DNA from 3 places in the Mesorhizobium sp. CA5 genome. Region 3 is predicted to be linked to each of the others. Evidence: predicted binding sites of a transcription regulator. Region 3 holds the regulator's gene; each other region holds the start of a gene.

Region 1 (5,345 bases), on a different contig from region 3:
GGAGCTCGACGCCTTCATGCGCAACTCCGGCGAAGGCATTCCGCTGCTGCTCGATGCCGGCCATCTCGCCTTTGCCGGCGGCGACGTGCTGCGCGCCATTGACAATCACCACAAGCGCATCAACCACGTCCATGTGAAGGATGTTCGCATGGGCGTGATCGACAGGCTCGACCGCACGAAACAGTCCTTCCTCGACGCCGTGGCGCTCGGCGCCTTCACCGTGCCGGGCGACGGCTCACTCGACTTCGGGGCGATTGTCCAGCGTTTCGCCGATCATGGCTATGAAGGCTGGTTCGTGGTCGAGGCCGAGCAGGATCCGAAGAAGAACCCGCCGCTCAAGATGGCCCAGGTCGGCCACAAGGAACTTATGCGGGTGATGACGGCCGCCGGCTATACGGTCGAGACGCAGGGTTTTCCGGCCTGAGCAGTGGATTAGTCGGGGCGCCCGGTTTATCCGTTGTGCTTTGGGCAAATCCTGGATTGGCGCGATGAAAGACTATGAGCATCCCTTCTTCCGGCCGCTGTGGCGCCGTATCGCGGTCGTCGCGGTCTGCCTGGTCTGGTCGGTGATCGAATTCGCGTCCGGCACGCCGTTCTGGGGCGTCATCGCGCTGGGCTTCGCCGGCTATGCCGTGTGGCAGTTTTTCTACCTCTATAAGCCGATTGAGGAGAACAAGGCCGAACCCGGACCGAAGGAGTGACTAATCCATGGCTCAGAAGCGTCTACGGATCGGATACTGCGTGCATGGCGGATCGCATGCGTTGGCGATTAGCCGAAACGCCCCTCGCTTCGTCATCCTAGGGCGGAGCAAGGAGCGCAGCGACGTCGCGGAGACCCTAGGATCCATTCCGTGACTTCGAAGCAGCCGCTGCGGTACAGAATTCTGCTCCGCAGCGCCCTTCGATTGAGGTAACGGCATGGATTCTAGGGTCTCCGCGACGGAGCTGCGCTCCTGCTTCGCCCTAGAATGACGAAGTTTGGAGGCCTCGGCCAATCTCGAAGGTTGTGCTGGTTCTGTCAGCCGGCAAGATCTTTGATCCGCAACCAACGAAGGCCAACGGAATAGGAGAGACAAAAATGTCGAAACTGCTCGTCAAGGCCGACAAGGGCCACGGCCATGTCGCTCACGTCACGCCGCAAAGCGCCGGCTGGACCTATGTCGGTTTCGACCTGCATCGGCTTCGTCCGGGCGAGACGGTGTCCGGCAAAACCGGCGAGCGCGAGGTCTGCCTGGTGTTCGTCACCGGCAAGGGCAAGGCATCGGCCGGCGGCAAGGATCTCGGCCTGCTCGGCGAGCGCATGTCGCCCTTCGAAGGCAAGCCGTGGTCGGTCTATGTGCCGCAAGGCGCCGACTGGTCGGTGACCGCCGATACCGAGCTGGAACTCGCCGTCTGCTCGGCGCCCGGCTTAAGCGGCGGCCTGCCGGTGCGCGTCATCGGACCTGACGATCTCGGCCAGGAGGTGCGCGGCAAGGGCACCAACACGCGCTACGTCACCAACATCCTGCCCGAGGGCAAGCCGGCTGATTCGCTGCTGGTGGTCGAGGTGATCACGCCCGGCGGCCACACGTCGAGCTACCCGCCGCACAAGCACGACCAGGACAATCTGCCGGCCGAATCCTATCTCGAGGAGACCTATTATCACCGCCTCAACCCGCCGCAGGGCTTTGCCTTCCAGCGCGTCTACACCGATGCCGACCGCAACGGCGTGCGCGAGCTGGACGAAGCGATGGCGATCGAGGACGGCGATGTCGTGCTGGTGCCCAAGGGCTATCATCCCTGCGCGGCCTGCCACGGCTACGACCTTTATTACCTCAACGTCATGGCCGGACCGAAGCGGACGTGGAAATTCCACAACGCGGCCGAGCATGAATGGCTGATGAAGGCCTGATCGGCACGCCGGCAAAGCCGTTGGTCCAGCCCGGAAAAATCGTCGGCTAACAAGCTCCGTGCTGGACTTGCCTTCGAAAACCCACGAAAGCTTCGTCAATCCGTCATGGAAATCACCTATGGCAGCGGTTCCGGTGCATGTCGCCGCAAGCGCTCCGGCGTTTGGGCCACGACTTGCCAAGACCATGACTTGAAGCGCGTCGCATATTCCTTTGGGGCGCGCAGCGCGCTTGACGAGGAACGCCCATGCGCTACGCGATCTACTACACCCCGGGGCAGGACGAGAAGCTGGCGCGCATTGCCGCCAACTGGCTGGGCCGCGACCCGTTCGGCGCGGCGACGCGGCCGGTCGAGGCCGTGGGCGATCTGTCGGCCGCGGAAGTCGCTTTCCATACAGCCTCCGCCCGGCGCTACGGATTCCATGCGACGTTGAAGGCGCCGTTCCGGCTGGCGCCGAACGAGACGGAAGCTTCGCTGCGCGCCGCGCTCGACGCTTTCGCCGAGACGACGCCGCCTGTGATCATCCCGCGTCTCGTCGTCGGCCAGATCGACGGCTTCTTCGCGCTGGTGCCGGAAACGCAGTTCGCGCCGCTCAACGATTTCGCCGGCGAGGTGGTGCGCGCCTTCGATTCGTTCCGCGCGCCGCTGACCGAGGCCGAGATCGAGCGCCGCAGCCCCGATGCGCTGAAGCCGGACGAGTTTCGCAACCTTTGCCAATGGGGTTACCCTTACGTCTTCGACACGTTCCGCTTCCACATGACGCTCTCGGGGCGGGTCGGGCCACAGGAAAGCCCACGTCTTCGTGCAGCGATCGACGGCCTGTTCGCCGATGTGCTGCGGCAGCCGGTGCCGGTGGATGCGCTGACATTGTTCGTCGAAAGCGAGCCCGGCGCCCCGTTCATGGTGCTTTCCCATCATGCGCTTGGCCGCAGGCCTGCCCGCAAGACCGCATAGGACGGATCAGCGGAAACGCTGAACCGCCCCATCTTTTTGTTTACGCAATTTCGGACGGAAAACCGCAAAGCACTTTTCCTGGAATTGCTCTGAAACGACTGCTTGAGATAGGACCGCCCGAGATGACCGCCGAAACCGTTCTCACCAATGCCCGCATCGTGCTGCCCGATGAAATCGTCGAGGGCTCGCTGTTGTTGCGCGATGGCCTGATTGCCGCCGTCGAGCCGGGGGCTGCCCGCGCCGGCGAGGATATGGGCGGCGACTACATCATCCCAGGTCTTGTCGAGCTGCACACCGATCACCTCGAAGGCCATTACGCGCCGCGCCCGAAAGTGCGCTGGAACCCGATCGCCGCCGTGCTTGCCCATGACGCCCAGGTGGCGACCGCCGGCATCACGACGGTGCTCGACGCCTTGCGCGTCGGCATGGACGAGGATGCCGACCTGAAATCCGACGACGTTCGCAAGCTGGCCGACGCGATTGAGGACAGCGTGCGCCAGGACCGGCTCAGGGCCGACCATTTCATCCATCTGCGCTGCGAGGTCTCGGCGCCGGACTGCCTCGAGGCTTTCGCCAATTTCGAGACCGACGAGCGGGTTAAGCTCGCCTCGCTGATGGACCATGCGCCCGGACAGCGCCAGTTCGTCAACCTCGAGACCTATGCCTACTACTACCAGCGCAAGCTGAAGCTGACGGACCGCGACTTCCAGAAATTCTGCGAGAAGCGGATGGCCGAATCGGCCCGCAATTCCGGTCCGAACCGCGTCTTCATCTCGGCCGCCTGCCAGGAGCGCGGCATCGTGCTGGCGAGCCATGACGACGCGACCGCCGGCCATGTCGACGAAGCGATCGAGCAGGGCGTGCGCGTCGCCGAGTTCCCGACGACGCAAGAGGCCGCCAAGGCCTCGAAAGCCGCAGGCCTTGGGGTGCTGATGGGCGCGCCGAACGTCATGCGCGGCGCCTCGCATTCCGGCAATGTCTCGGCGCGCACGCTTGCCGCCGACGGCCTGCTCGACATCCTTTCATCCGACTACATCCCCTTCAGCCTGATCCAGTCGGCCTTCTTCCTTGGCGATGTCGTCGACGGCATCTCGCTGCCGCAGGCGGTCGCCATGGTCTCGAAGAACCCGGCCGAAGCGATCGGCCTCGCCGACCGCGGCGTCATCGAGCCCGGCCGCCGGGCCGACCTGGTGCGGGTGCGCGTGGACGACCATGTGCCGGTCGTGCGCACCGTGTGGCGTCAGGGCGGCCGGGTCGCATGATGGTCTCGGCCCTCATCGAGCGCGAGCTGGCCGACAGCCTGCCGATTCGCAACGGCGTCTTCGTCGCGGTGGTCGGCCCGAGCGGCGCCGGCAAGGACACGCTGATCGGCTACGCCAAGGCGCGCTTTGCCGGCGAGACGCGGCTGGAATTCGTGCGCCGTGTCATCACCAGGCCGAGCGACACGGCAAGCGAGGACCACGACACGCTGGCCGATGCCGCCTTTGCCGAGGCGGAGGCGGACGGCGCCTTCTCGCTGTGCTGGGACGCGCACGGCCTGCGCTATGGCCTGCCGGCCGATGTCGACTGGGCCGTGGCCAACGGTCATGTAGCCGTGGCGAATGTCTCTCGATCGGTCATCCCGGCGCTGCGCGAGCGCTACGCCAACCTGGCCGTGGTCGAGATCACCGCCACGCCGGAGATCCTCGCCGAGCGGCTGGCGGCGCGCGGCCGTGAATCGCGCGGCGAAGTGCTTGCCCGCCTGGCGCGGAGCACAAGCGTCAAGCTGACGGGACCGGACGTGACCTCGATCGACAACAGCGGCGACAAGGAAATCGCCGGCGAACGCTTCGCCGAGGTGCTGCGCAAGGCGATGGCGTTCTCGGATCTGTCGGACATGATCTAGCGCTTTCCCTTCTCCCCCTGTGGGAGAAGGTGGATCGGCGCGAAGCGCCGAGACGGATGAGGGGTGCTCCAGCTTGGCGGTGGCTTTCGCCTGGCAGCACCGTTGTGCCCAAACGCCAGCGCCTCGCTCCGTCCAGCACCCCTCATCCGGCCGCTTCGCGGCCACCTTCTCCCACAAGGGGAGAAGGTGAAACGCAGCGCTTCACTTATTGAAGTTGGCGATGAACTGCTTGAACTGCGGCGTCGACGGCCTGGCGAACATCTCCTTCGGTTCGCCGGCCGAATCCACCTCGCCCTTGTGCAGGAACATCACCTTGCTCGACACGTCGCGGGCAAAACCCATCTCATGGGTGACGACCAGCATGGTGCGCCCTTCTTCTGCCAGCGAGCGCATGACGCGCAGCACCTCGCCGACCAGTTCCGGATCGAGCGCCGATGTCGGCTCGTCGAACAGCATCACCTTGGGATTCATCGCCAGCGCGCGAGCTATTGCCGCGCGCTGCTGCTGGCCGCCCGACATGTGGGGCGGATAGTAGTTGCGGCGCTCCCATATACCGACGCGCTTCAGCAATGCCTCGGCCTGCTCCAGGCACTCCGCGCGCGGCCGCTTCAGCACA
Region 2 (5,345 bases), on a different contig from region 3:
GGGCAATCCTCGTCTTAGGTTGTCTATCTTCGTTAGCGGGCGGAATGCCGCTAATCAAGCTGAAAGATGGTCTTGCGGGCAACGCAACGCCACAGGACCGGTTTTTGCCCGAACCGCCGGGTTGCGGGCCGCATTACACGAAAAATGACGGGCGTCCAAGCCGAAATGGCTGTTTTCACAGGCGCCCGCCCCGCCTCAGATCATTGCCATGCCGCCGTTGACGTGAATGGTCTGGCCGGTGACATAGGCCGCCTCGTTGGAGGCGAGATAAGCGACGGCGGACGCCACTTCAACGCTGGTGCCCATGCGCCGGGTCGGGATCGCGGCCATGATCGTCTCTTTCTGCTTGTCGTTGAGCTTGTCGGTCATGGCCGATTCGATGAAGCCCGGGGCGACGCAGTTGACGGTGATGTTGCGGGTGGCGATCTCCTGCGCCAGCGACTTGGAAAAGCCGATCATGCCTGCCTTGGAGGCGCAGTAGTTGGTCTGGCCGGGATTGCCGGTGACGCCGACCACCGAGGTGATGTTGATGATGCGGCCATGGCGGCGGCGCATCATCGGATGGGTCAGTTCGCGGGTCAGCCGGAACACAGCGGTGAGGTTGACCTCGATCACCGAATCCCAGTCGGCGTCCGACATGCGCACGAACAGGCCGTCCTTGGTGATGCCGGCATTGTTGACCAGGATGTCGACGCCCTCGAGATCGGCCTCCGCTTTCTGGCCGAGCGCCTTGACCGCGTCGCGGTTCGTCAGGTCCGCCGGAAACAGTTTTACGCGGTCGCCCAATTCGCCCGCCAAGGCTTCCAGCTTCTCCACACGGGTGCCGTGCAGGCCGACGATCGCGCCCTGGCTGTGCAGCACCCTGGCGATCGCCTCGCCGATGCCTCCCGATGCGCCGGTGACGAGCGCCTTCCGGCCGGTCAGTTCGAACATATCTTCAACCTCATTTTTCCAGACGGCTGCAAGCAGTCGCGTTCCGTATACGTCATATCGTCCAAGTCACGCTAGACAAGCGTCGGACATTGGCGAAGGCCTCCTTCCCGTCGTCATCCACGGGCGGAGCGGGAGCGAAGCGGACGCGTAGACCCGAGGATCCATGCCGTGACATTGGCCGAAGGATGCAACGGAGCAGAATTCTGCACCGCGGCGGCACTTCCAAGTCACGGCATGGATTCTAGGGTCTGCGCTGCGTCGCTTCGCTCCTTGCTCCGCCCTAGAATGACGAAAACGGGGCCTCACCCCAAAGCCGCCAGCGCGGCCTCGACTTCCGCCGCCGTGCCCACGGCGCCGGTGGCGATGTCGCGGTTGATGCGGCGCGCCAGGCCCGACAGCACCTTGCCTGCGCCGACTTCATAGAGGCTCGCGACGCCGTTGGCGCCAAACCATTCCACCGTCTCTCGCCAACGTACGCGGGCGACCACCTGCTCGACCAGGCGGCGGACGATCTCATCGGGGTCGCTGGTCGGGGTTACGGTGACGTTCGAGACGATCGGAACCACCGGCGCGGATTTCGCGACACCGGCCAGCGCCTCGCGCATTATGTCGGCGGCAGGCGTCATCAGCGCCGAATGAAAGGGGGCGGAAACCTGCAGCATCAGCGCCCGCTTGGCGCCTTTTTCGGTGCACAGCTTCGCCGCCAGCTCGACCGCCGGCCTGGCGCCGGAGATCACCAGCTGGCCGCCGCCATTGTCGTTGGCGACCTGGCAGACGGAGCCGTTGCCGACCTCGCGAGCTGCCTCGGCGCAAGCGGCCTCGACGTCGGCCTGTTCCAGCCCGATGATCGCGGCCATGGCGCCCTCGCGGGCCGGCACCGCCGCCTGCATGGCGTTGCCGCGGGTCCGAAGCAGCCGCGCCGCGTCGCCGACCGAAACGAAGCCGGCCGCAGCAAGCGCGGAATATTCACCGAGCGAATGGCCGGCGACATAAGCCACCTTGTCCTTCAGCGAGAAGCCGCGCGCTTCGAGCGCGCGCATCGCCGCCAGCGACACCGCCATCAGCGCCGGCTGGGCATTGGCGGTCAGCGTCAGCGTCTCTTCCGGCCCTTCCCAGATGAGTTTCGACAGTTTTTCGCCGAGCGCTGCGTCCACTTCCTCGAAGACGCGACGCGCTTCGGGGAATGCATCGGCGAGGTCCTTGCCCATGCCGACGGCCTGGCTGCCCTGTCCCGGAAAGGTGAATGCGACGGCCATTTTGAGGTCTCTCCAGAGGCTGGTTTTGTCTGCCTCTGGCGCAAGGCGGACAGCCAAGTCAAGCCCGCAGGCGTCTCTTCGGCCTGCATTTCGGTCGGAAATCCTGCTGACTGCCTGTTCCAAAAGGCCTTTTACTTGATCACACCTGATGAAAACCGCTCACGTTTAGTTTGCTGGCTCTTCTTATTTCCGCCACAGGCGCTAGCTTTGCGTGACATTTCGATGACAGTGGCGTGACGCGAGTGGAAGACGCGTGACAAGGGCCGGGGAAGCAAAGTGGCAAGGATCAGGAAAGGCGCGGCCAAACCCGCGCCGCAATTTTTGGAAGACGATCCGTCCACCGGCTATCTGCCGGGACGAGCCTGGCCGACCGTACGCTACGGCCTGTCGACGCTTCTTGCCTCAGCCCTGCTCGTCTTCGCGATCGAGCTGATCGTACGCGGCGATTTCTTCGGCACAGTCGATTTCTTCATGCAGCCCTTCAAGCCCGGCTGGACCACCATCATCGTCTTCGCCCTGGTGCTGCTCGGGCTGGACGCCATACTCGGCCGAAGCCACCAGAGCCTGATGATCGTGGCGCCGCTGACGCTGGCGCTGGCCTTTGTCGGCCACCAGAAATCGCGTTACCTCGGCGACCCGCTCTATCCCACGGATTTCCTGTTCGCCCGCCAGATCATGGCGCTGATGCCGCTCCTGGTGCGCGAGCGCCCGTGGACGGCCGTCATGCTGGCGGTCGGCATCGTCGGCGGTCTGACGCTGCTCGTCTACGGCTGGCGGACCTGGCGCCGGCGAGTGCCCATCCTCAGCCGCAAGGGCCGCCTGGCGCGGCTGGTGCTTGCCGTGCCGCTGCTCGCCTTCTTCGTCTCGATCATGGACTACGCCACCTTCTCGTGGACGCGCGACCGGCTGCAGATCATCCCGATCATGTGGGACCAGAAGGAGAACTACGCCTCCAACGGCTTTGCGCTGGCCTTCGCGATGAACGTGCCGATGGCGCATGTCGCGGCGCCGCCCGGCTATTCCGAGAAGACGATGGCCGCGATCCAGCGCCCCGACGCCGCCGCTTCCATGCCGGACGAGAAGCCGGATATCGTGGTGGTGATGAGCGAATCCTTCTGGGATCCGACGCACCTGCCCGGCGTCACCATCAAGCCCGACCCTATCCCGACGGTCAGGGCGTTGCGCTCCGGCTCGATGTTCTCGCCCGAGTTCGGCGGCATGACCGCCAATATTGAGTTCGAGGCGCTGACCGGCTTTTCCAACGCCTTCCTGCCGGCCGGCTCGATCCCCTATCAGCAATATGTGCGCACCCCGACCCCGTCGCTGGCGACCTTCCTGAAGAGCCAGGGTTACCGGGCGCGCGCCATCCATCCCGGCACCAACTGGTTCTGGAACCGCGGCGCCGTCTATGCCGATTTCGGCTTCAACGACTTCCGCTCCGAAGAGACGCTGCCGCCGATGGAAAAGCGCGGGCCGCTGGCTTCCGACGCGGCGATGACCGACGAGATCATCCGCGAGGCCGACACCAGCGACGATCCGGTGTTCCTGTTCGCCGTCAGCCTGCAGAACCACGGTCCTTATGAGCCCTACCGCTACTACAACCCGACGCATTCGATCGACGCGCCGATCAGTTCCTGGGCGCGGGAATCGCTGCTTTCCTATGCCGAGGGGTCGGCTGACGCCGACCGCGGCCTGCAGCGCCTGATCGACTGGGCGAAGGCCCGCCAGCGGCCGACCATCATCGCCTTCTTCGGCGATCATCTGCCGCCGCTCGGACCCGTCTATGTCGAGACCGGCTTCCTCAAGGACAATGTCGCGCCGCGCAAGGAGCCGGCGATCGCCGCGCTCGAACACCACGATACGCCTTTGGTTATCTGGTCGAACCGCTCCGGTCCGGTCGAGAACATCGGCTCGGTGAGCCCGGCCTTCCTGCCCTATCATATCCTGACCACGGCAGGCATCAGCCACCCCTATTACACCGGCTTCCTCGGCGCGCTGCGCGAACACTACCGGGTGATCGACCGCAACCTGCTCCTGTCGCCCGTGGGCGAAGCAACGCCGGATTGGGCGAGGCAGAAGCAGATCGATCCGAAGATCAACGATTTCCGGCTCATCCAATACGACATGATGTTCGGCAAGCGGCTCTCGGCGCCCGACTTCTTCCCCGAGACGGTGAACAGGCTGGTTGCGCATACAAGCTGAGCTGAGCGGCGGTCACAGCCGATCGCGGCTATCCCGGTCCGTGGCGGGAAACGATCTTTCGATGCCGGGTCTTGGAAAGGTTTTGTCGCTGCGATTTAGAGCAATTCCAGGAAAAGTGTGAGCGGTTTCCGTCCGGAATTGCGTAAAAAACAAAGAGATAGGTCGTTTCGCCGTTTCCGTGACACGGTGAAACGCACTAGACGTCAAAAGCCTGGAACGGGCTGGACCTTTCCACTCAGCCGAGCGCCAAGCGTCAAAGCGGCCGGAAAATTCTTGATCACGGCGCGCATGGCCGACGCGCCACCTGGCCCAAGCGCTATTTTGGCAATCAAGGCCGCGGCACGCAGACGGGTCGAGAATTGCCGACGCCATTCGCGTTCGTAGCGATGCCCGGCGGCGTCGCGGTCCTCGCGACGTTTGCCCGATACGATCAGTTCTCGCGCAAGCAGCCAGCCCGATTGCAGCGCCATCGAAATCCCTTCGGCGATGACAGGATGCGACTCGCCCGCGATGTTGCCGACACGGAAGATGCCCTGATCGTAGCCGGCCCGGATGCCCGGATGAATCGGTCCCGCAGCCAGCCATGGGCCATCCAATTCGGCACCTGCCAGCGCAGTTCGCACGCCTCGGCACGAGGCCAGGACGTGGCGCGACACCGCATCCGCCGCCGCAATATTCCCAAAGCGCCGGCGCAGCCCGGATAGAACATCGCGGCGGATACAGCAGGAGATTGAAACCCGACCATTGTCCGCAGTTACCATCCCGCCATATCCGCCTGGGAATACCAGCAGCGGCATCAGATCGGGCGCCAGCGCGGCGCCGGTAAAATGCGCCTTGAAGCCGAAAAGGTCGGAGGGTTGGCTGGTTCTTTCAAGTTGGCTCGGAAGTTTCCCAGTTTCCCATGATCCGTGCGCGGCAATGATGACGGGTGTGCTGAGCAGCTTCTGTTGCTGG
Region 3 (5,345 bases):
GCCAAGATCGAGGAACTGATCGACGAGTTGCAGGCCGACTACACGATCGTCATCGTCACCCACAACATGCAGCAGGCGGCGCGCGTGTCGCGGCAGACGGCGTTCATGTATCTGGGCGAGCTGGTGGAGTTCGACCGGACCGAGAAGATCTTCACCTCGCCCCGCGAAAAGCGCACGCAGGACTACATCACCGGCCGCTTCGGCTGAGCTCATACGAGGACATCATCATGGCCGAACATACCGTCGCTTCCTTCGACGAGGATCTGAGGCAGATCAGCCGGCTCATCAACGACATGGGCGATCTCGCCAGCTCGATGGTCGGCGCTTCGACCAAGGCCCTGCTCGAGACCGACAATGCCATGGCGCAGCGCGTCGTTTCCGACGATGCCATCATGGACGCGCGCCAGCGCGAGCTCGACGACCGTGCCATCACGCTGATCGCCAAGCGCCAGCCGATGGCCGACGACCTGCGCAATGTGGTCGGCTCGATCCGCATGGCGGGCGACCTCGAACGCATCGGCGACCTCGCCAAGAACATCGCCAAGCGCGTCGGCTCGGTCGGCGTCAGCGCCGCGCCGCGCGACCTCACGCATTCGATCGATTCCATGGCGCAGCTGGTGCTGATCCAGGTCCAGGCCGTGATCCAGGAATATACGGTGGGCGACGCCACGGCGCTGGCCAAGCTTCGCAACGACGACGAGCGCATCGACGTCAAATACACATCCGTCTTCCGGGAGCTCCTGACCTACATGATGGAAGACCCGCGCAACATCACCGCCTGCACGCATCTTCTGTTCTGCGCCAAGAATCTCGAGCGCATCGGCGACCATGTGACCAACATCGCCGAGAACGCCTATTATGTGCTGACCGGCACGCAATTGCCCGCGAATCGTCCCAAGCAGGACGAGACGACAATGTCGGCGCCGGCCGCCTGACGAAGGGTATCTGCCAATGATCGCGCCACGCATCATGGTGGTGGAGGACGAGGAGCCGCTTGGGGTGCTGCTCCGCTACAATCTCGAATCCGAGGGTTACCAGGTCGAAGTGGTGACCCGCGGCGACGAGGCCGAAATCCGCCTTCAGGAAAACGTCCCCGACCTGCTCGTGCTCGACTGGATGGTACCCGCGGTTTCCGGCATCGAGCTCTGCCGGCGTCTGAGGATGCGGCCCGAGACCGAGCGGCTGCCGATCATCATGCTGACGGCGCGGGGCGAGGAAAGCGACCGCGTGCGCGGCCTTTCGACCGGCGCCGACGACTATCTGGTCAAGCCGTTCTCGACGCCGGAGTTCATGGCGCGCGTCAAGGCGCTGCTGCGCCGCGCCAAGCCGGAGGTGCTGTCCAGCGTGCTCAAGGTCGGCGACATCGTGCTCGACCGCGAATCGCACCGCGTCTACCGCAAGAAGAGCGAGATCAGGCTCGGCCCGACCGAGTTCCGGCTGCTGGAATTCATGATGCGTCATCCCGGCCGGGTGTTCTCGCGCAGCCAGCTGCTCGACAATGTCTGGGGCGAGACGATCTATATCGACGAACGCACCGTCGACGTCCATGTCGGCCGCTTGCGCAAAGCCGTCAACAACGGCCGCATGCCGGATGTCATCCGCACCATCCGCGGGGCGGGTTACGCGATCAGGGAAGATTAGGGGTAAGGCGCCGAGGCGCTGACGGATTCTGTCTCCAGCATCGGATCGCGTGCATTGGCGATTAGTCGAGACGCTTGTGCTTCGTCATCCACGGGCGGAGCAAGGAGCGCAGCGACGCAGCGCAGACCCGAGGATCCATTCCGTGATGTCGATGCGTTGCGACAGTCCAGAATTCTGTGCCGCTGCGCTCGACGCGTGAGGTAGCGGCATGGATTCCAGGGTCTCCGCGACGGAGCTTCGCTCCTGCTCCGCCCTGGAATGACGAAGCTGCGGGGCCTTCCCTTCGCTAATTTCAAGCGTCTGCTGCTGTCCCCGGACCTCTTCAAGGCTGCCTCAGGCCACGTTCTTTCCCGTCCCCGCTCTTGCCTGGCCTCCCGGCGCGAAAATCTCCTGGTCGACGAAGGTCAGCGCGCGCATGGCGCAGCCTTCGCGGATCAGCGGCAACTCGTTCGGCTCGGTGTCGAAGGAGATCGATTCGGAGTGCTGGCCGCCGGCCGTCTGGGCGATCGCTTCCCTTAGCGCCGGCTCGATTAGGTCGAAGGCGGCCGCGCTGACGCCGACCATGGCGACAGGCGCCGGGTCGATGAGGGCGAACAGGCTGCCGAGACCGAAACCAAGCGCTTCGCCGGCCCGGCGGTAAGCCTCCCGTTCGGGGCCGTCCCTCTCGCGCGCCTTCGCGGCAAGGGCCCGCATGTCGGCGTCGCCGACGTCGACCGGCTCGGCGTCCTCGCTCATTTTCATGGCGCTGCGCCAGATCGCATAGTTGCCGGCATAGGCCTCGACGCAGCCGCGGCGGCCGCAGCGGCAAAGCGCCCCGCCCGGGCGGTGAATCATGTGGCCGAACTCGCCGCCGGATGAATGCGTGCCGGTGAACAGCGCACCCTTGAGCACGAGACCCATGCCGATGCCGTGCGACAACAGGATGGCGATGAAGTCGTCGCGATAGCGCTCCGGGTCGCGCCATTGCAGCGCCACCGCCATCATGTTGCAGTCGTTCTCCATGGTGGCGGAGATGCCGAACTCCTTCTCTAGGATGTCGGCGAAAGGAATGTCGGTCAGCGGCGTTATCGGCGACCACAGCATGGAGCGCGCATGCGAATCGGTGATGCCCTGAATGCCCATGGCGATGCGGGCGACGCTGCCAATGTCGAGGTCGGGATCCTGCAGCCGGCGCCGCACGATCGCCACGCATTCGCCGATCAACTCGTCGCGGGGCATAACAAGCGTGTCCAGGCGCTGCTGCTCCTCCGCAACAACTTGGCCGGCATAGTCGATCACGGCGACCGACAGGAAGTTCAGAGACAACACCACGGTCAGCACCGCGGCGGCTTCAGGGTTCAGCGCCAGGCCGATCTGCGGCCGGCCGCGTTTCAACGCCGTCGGCTCGCTGGCCTTGCTTTCGGTGAGAATGCCCTCCTGGATCAGGTCGGCGGAGATCGCCGAAATGGTCGAGTGGCTGAGCCCGGTGGTGGCGGCAATTTCGGTCCGTGATGGCTGACCGGCGCGGCGTACCGCCGAAATCACCATGGCGCGGTTGCGCCGGCGCAAGTCGTCATGGCGGATTCCGACCGACATCGTTTCGCACGTCCTCCCCGGTCATCGCGGCCTTGTGATAATGCCATGGCCTGTCGCTGACACGCTAGGGATTGTGGCAGAAGCCAGGGACCATGTCATTATTTATTGCGGATACCGAAAAAAATGCCTGAGCCCATCAAAACCCATCAGAATCTCGGTTGACAGCGCTGTGGTGCTGGACCACTATTTTTTTGAGGCTCGAAAAAAAGCCTCTGTGCCGGCCTTCGGGCCAGTCTGGGTCGCGCCGCACGGGCGCAGGGAGGATATCATGAAGAAATTTGCAGCCGCCATTCTGGCGGGCGTTGCCATGTCGCTGACGCTGGCGTCTGTCGCCGAGGCGAAGGACAAGGTGATCGGCGTGTCGTGGTCGAATTTCCAGGAAGAGCGCTGGAAGACCGACGAAGCAGCGATGAAGGCCGCCATCGAGGCCGCCGGCGACAAGTATATCTCGGCCGACGCGCAGTCCAATCCGGGCAAGCAGCTAACCGACGTCGAAAGCCTGATCTCGCAGGGCGCCAACGCGCTGATCATCCTGGCGCAGGATGCCTCGGCAATCGGCCCGGCGGTGCAGACGGCGCTCGATGAAGGAATCCCGGTCGTCGGCTATGACCGCCTGATCGAGAACAAGGACGTGTTCTATCTGACCTTCGACAACAAGGAAGTCGGGCGCATGCAGGCCCGCGAGGTGTTCAAGGCCAAGCCGGACGGCAACTATGTCTTCATCAAGGGCTCGGGCTCCGATCCGAACGCCGACTTCCTGTTCGCGGGCTCCATGGAAGTCCTGAAGGACGCCATCGACAGCGGCAAGATCAAGAATGTCGGCGAGGCCTACACGGACGGCTGGCTGCCGGCCAACGCGCAGAAGAACATGGAGCAGTTCCTGACCGCCAACGACAACAAGGTCGACGCGGTCGTGGCTGCCAATGACGGCACTGCCGGCGGCGTTGTCGCGGCGCTGACGGCGCAGGGGCTGGCCGGCACCGTGCCGGTCTCGGGCCAGGACGGCGACCACGCGGCGCTCAACCGCATCGCGCTCGGCACGCAGACCGTGTCGGTGTGGAAAGACGCGCGCGAGCTCGGCAAGAACGCCGCCGAGATCGCCTCGCAGCTCGCCGACGGCAAGAAGATGGGCGACATCGCCGGCGCCAAGGACTTCACGACGCCCGGCGGCAACACCGTCAAGTCGCTGTTCCTGACGCCGGTCGCGATCACCAAGGACAATCTCAACGTCGTCATCGACGCCGGTTGGATCAAGAAGGACGAGGTCTGCGCGGGCGTGCCCGCCGGCAGCGTCCAGGTCTGCAACTGAGCCTTGCCGACGTTCGATCAAAATACCTGCGCCGCGGCCAGGAGCGGTTCAATGAACCGCTCCTGGTTTTTGTTGCCGCAATCCCGGACGGAAAACCGCTACGCACTTTTCTGGGATTGCCTTAAAGCCGCGGCGTTTTCTCAAAAGATTTTGCCGTTCTGCCTCAGGCGGATAGCTTCTAGGCTGAGTTCCGGCATCCGCGCCAGACGGCAAGCCGGTGGGAGGAAATCATGACCGACACGACGTCTACCCAACCGGCGGACACCGCGCGCGCGTCGGAACTCGGCACTGTTGCCCGGTTCCTGAAGGCGACCGAGCTCGACACCCGCATGCTGGGCATGATCGGCGCGCTGCTCCTCATCTGGATCGGGCTGCATGTGATTTCCAGCCTGCGGCTTGGCGTCAACCCGCTCGACTTCGACAGCCGCACGTTCCTGACGCCGCGCAATCTCTGGAACCTGTCGGTTCAGTCTTCGGCCGTGGCGATCATGGCCTCCGGCATGGTGCTCGTCATCGTCATGCGCAACATCGACCTGTCGGTCGGGTCGGCCGAAGGGCTGATCGGCATCGTCATGGGCTTTGCCCAGGCGCATTTCCTGGTTCGCTTCGTCGGGCTTGAACTGGGAAACCCCTGGATTTGGGTTCTGGCGTTGCTGATCGGCCTGGCGCTCGGCCTCATCATCGGCGCCTTCCAGGGCTTCGTTATCGCCTATCTCGAAGTGCCGGCCTTCATCGTCACGCTTGGCGGATTGCTAGTATGGCGGGGCGCTGGCTGGTGGGTCACCAGCGGTCAGACCGTTGCGCCGCTCGACGCCACGTT

The links. Region 3 encodes PhoB, which activates phosphate uptake and scavenging genes when phosphate is short. Its sites were predicted from a motif close to TGTCATNNANCTGTCAT; they were not measured.
Region 1: the regulator PhoB is predicted to act here: its motif matches at 1,982-1,998, upstream of LB529_RS07635 (DUF1045 domain-containing protein).
Region 2: the regulator PhoB is predicted to act here: its motif matches at 2,401-2,417, upstream of LB529_RS00320 (LTA synthase family protein).

Annotation. Positions count from the first base shown of each region.
Region 1 is NZ_JAIUHJ010000004.1:212,712-218,056, forward strand. Features, by position in the region: gene iolE (myo-inosose-2 dehydratase) at 1-424, shown strand, start outside; gene LB529_RS07625 (DUF3329 domain-containing protein) at 489-701, shown strand; gene iolB (5-deoxy-glucuronate isomerase) at 1,079-1,891, shown strand; gene LB529_RS07635 (DUF1045 domain-containing protein) at 2,137-2,844, shown strand; gene LB529_RS07640 (alpha-D-ribose 1-methylphosphonate 5-triphosphate diphosphatase) at 2,967-4,106, shown strand; gene phnN (phosphonate metabolism protein/1,5-bisphosphokinase (PRPP-forming) PhnN) at 4,103-4,729, shown strand; gene LB529_RS07650 (ABC transporter ATP-binding protein) at 4,931-5,345, opposite strand, start outside.
Region 2 is NZ_JAIUHJ010000001.1:59,993-65,337, reverse strand. Features, by position in the region: gene fabG (3-oxoacyl-[acyl-carrier-protein] reductase) at 196-933, opposite strand; gene fabD (ACP S-malonyltransferase) at 1,236-2,189, opposite strand; gene LB529_RS00320 (LTA synthase family protein) at 2,466-4,391, shown strand; gene LB529_RS00315 (NAD(P)/FAD-dependent oxidoreductase) at 4,595-5,345, opposite strand, start outside.
Region 3 is NZ_JAIUHJ010000010.1:190,731-196,075, reverse strand. Features, by position in the region: gene pstB (phosphate ABC transporter ATP-binding protein PstB) at 1-207, shown strand, start outside; gene phoU (phosphate signaling complex protein PhoU) at 228-935, shown strand; gene phoB (phosphate regulon transcriptional regulator PhoB) at 952-1,641, shown strand; gene LB529_RS15635 (ROK family protein) at 1,975-3,216, opposite strand; gene xylF (D-xylose ABC transporter substrate-binding protein) at 3,485-4,525, shown strand; gene LB529_RS15625 (sugar ABC transporter permease) at 4,756-5,345, shown strand, end outside.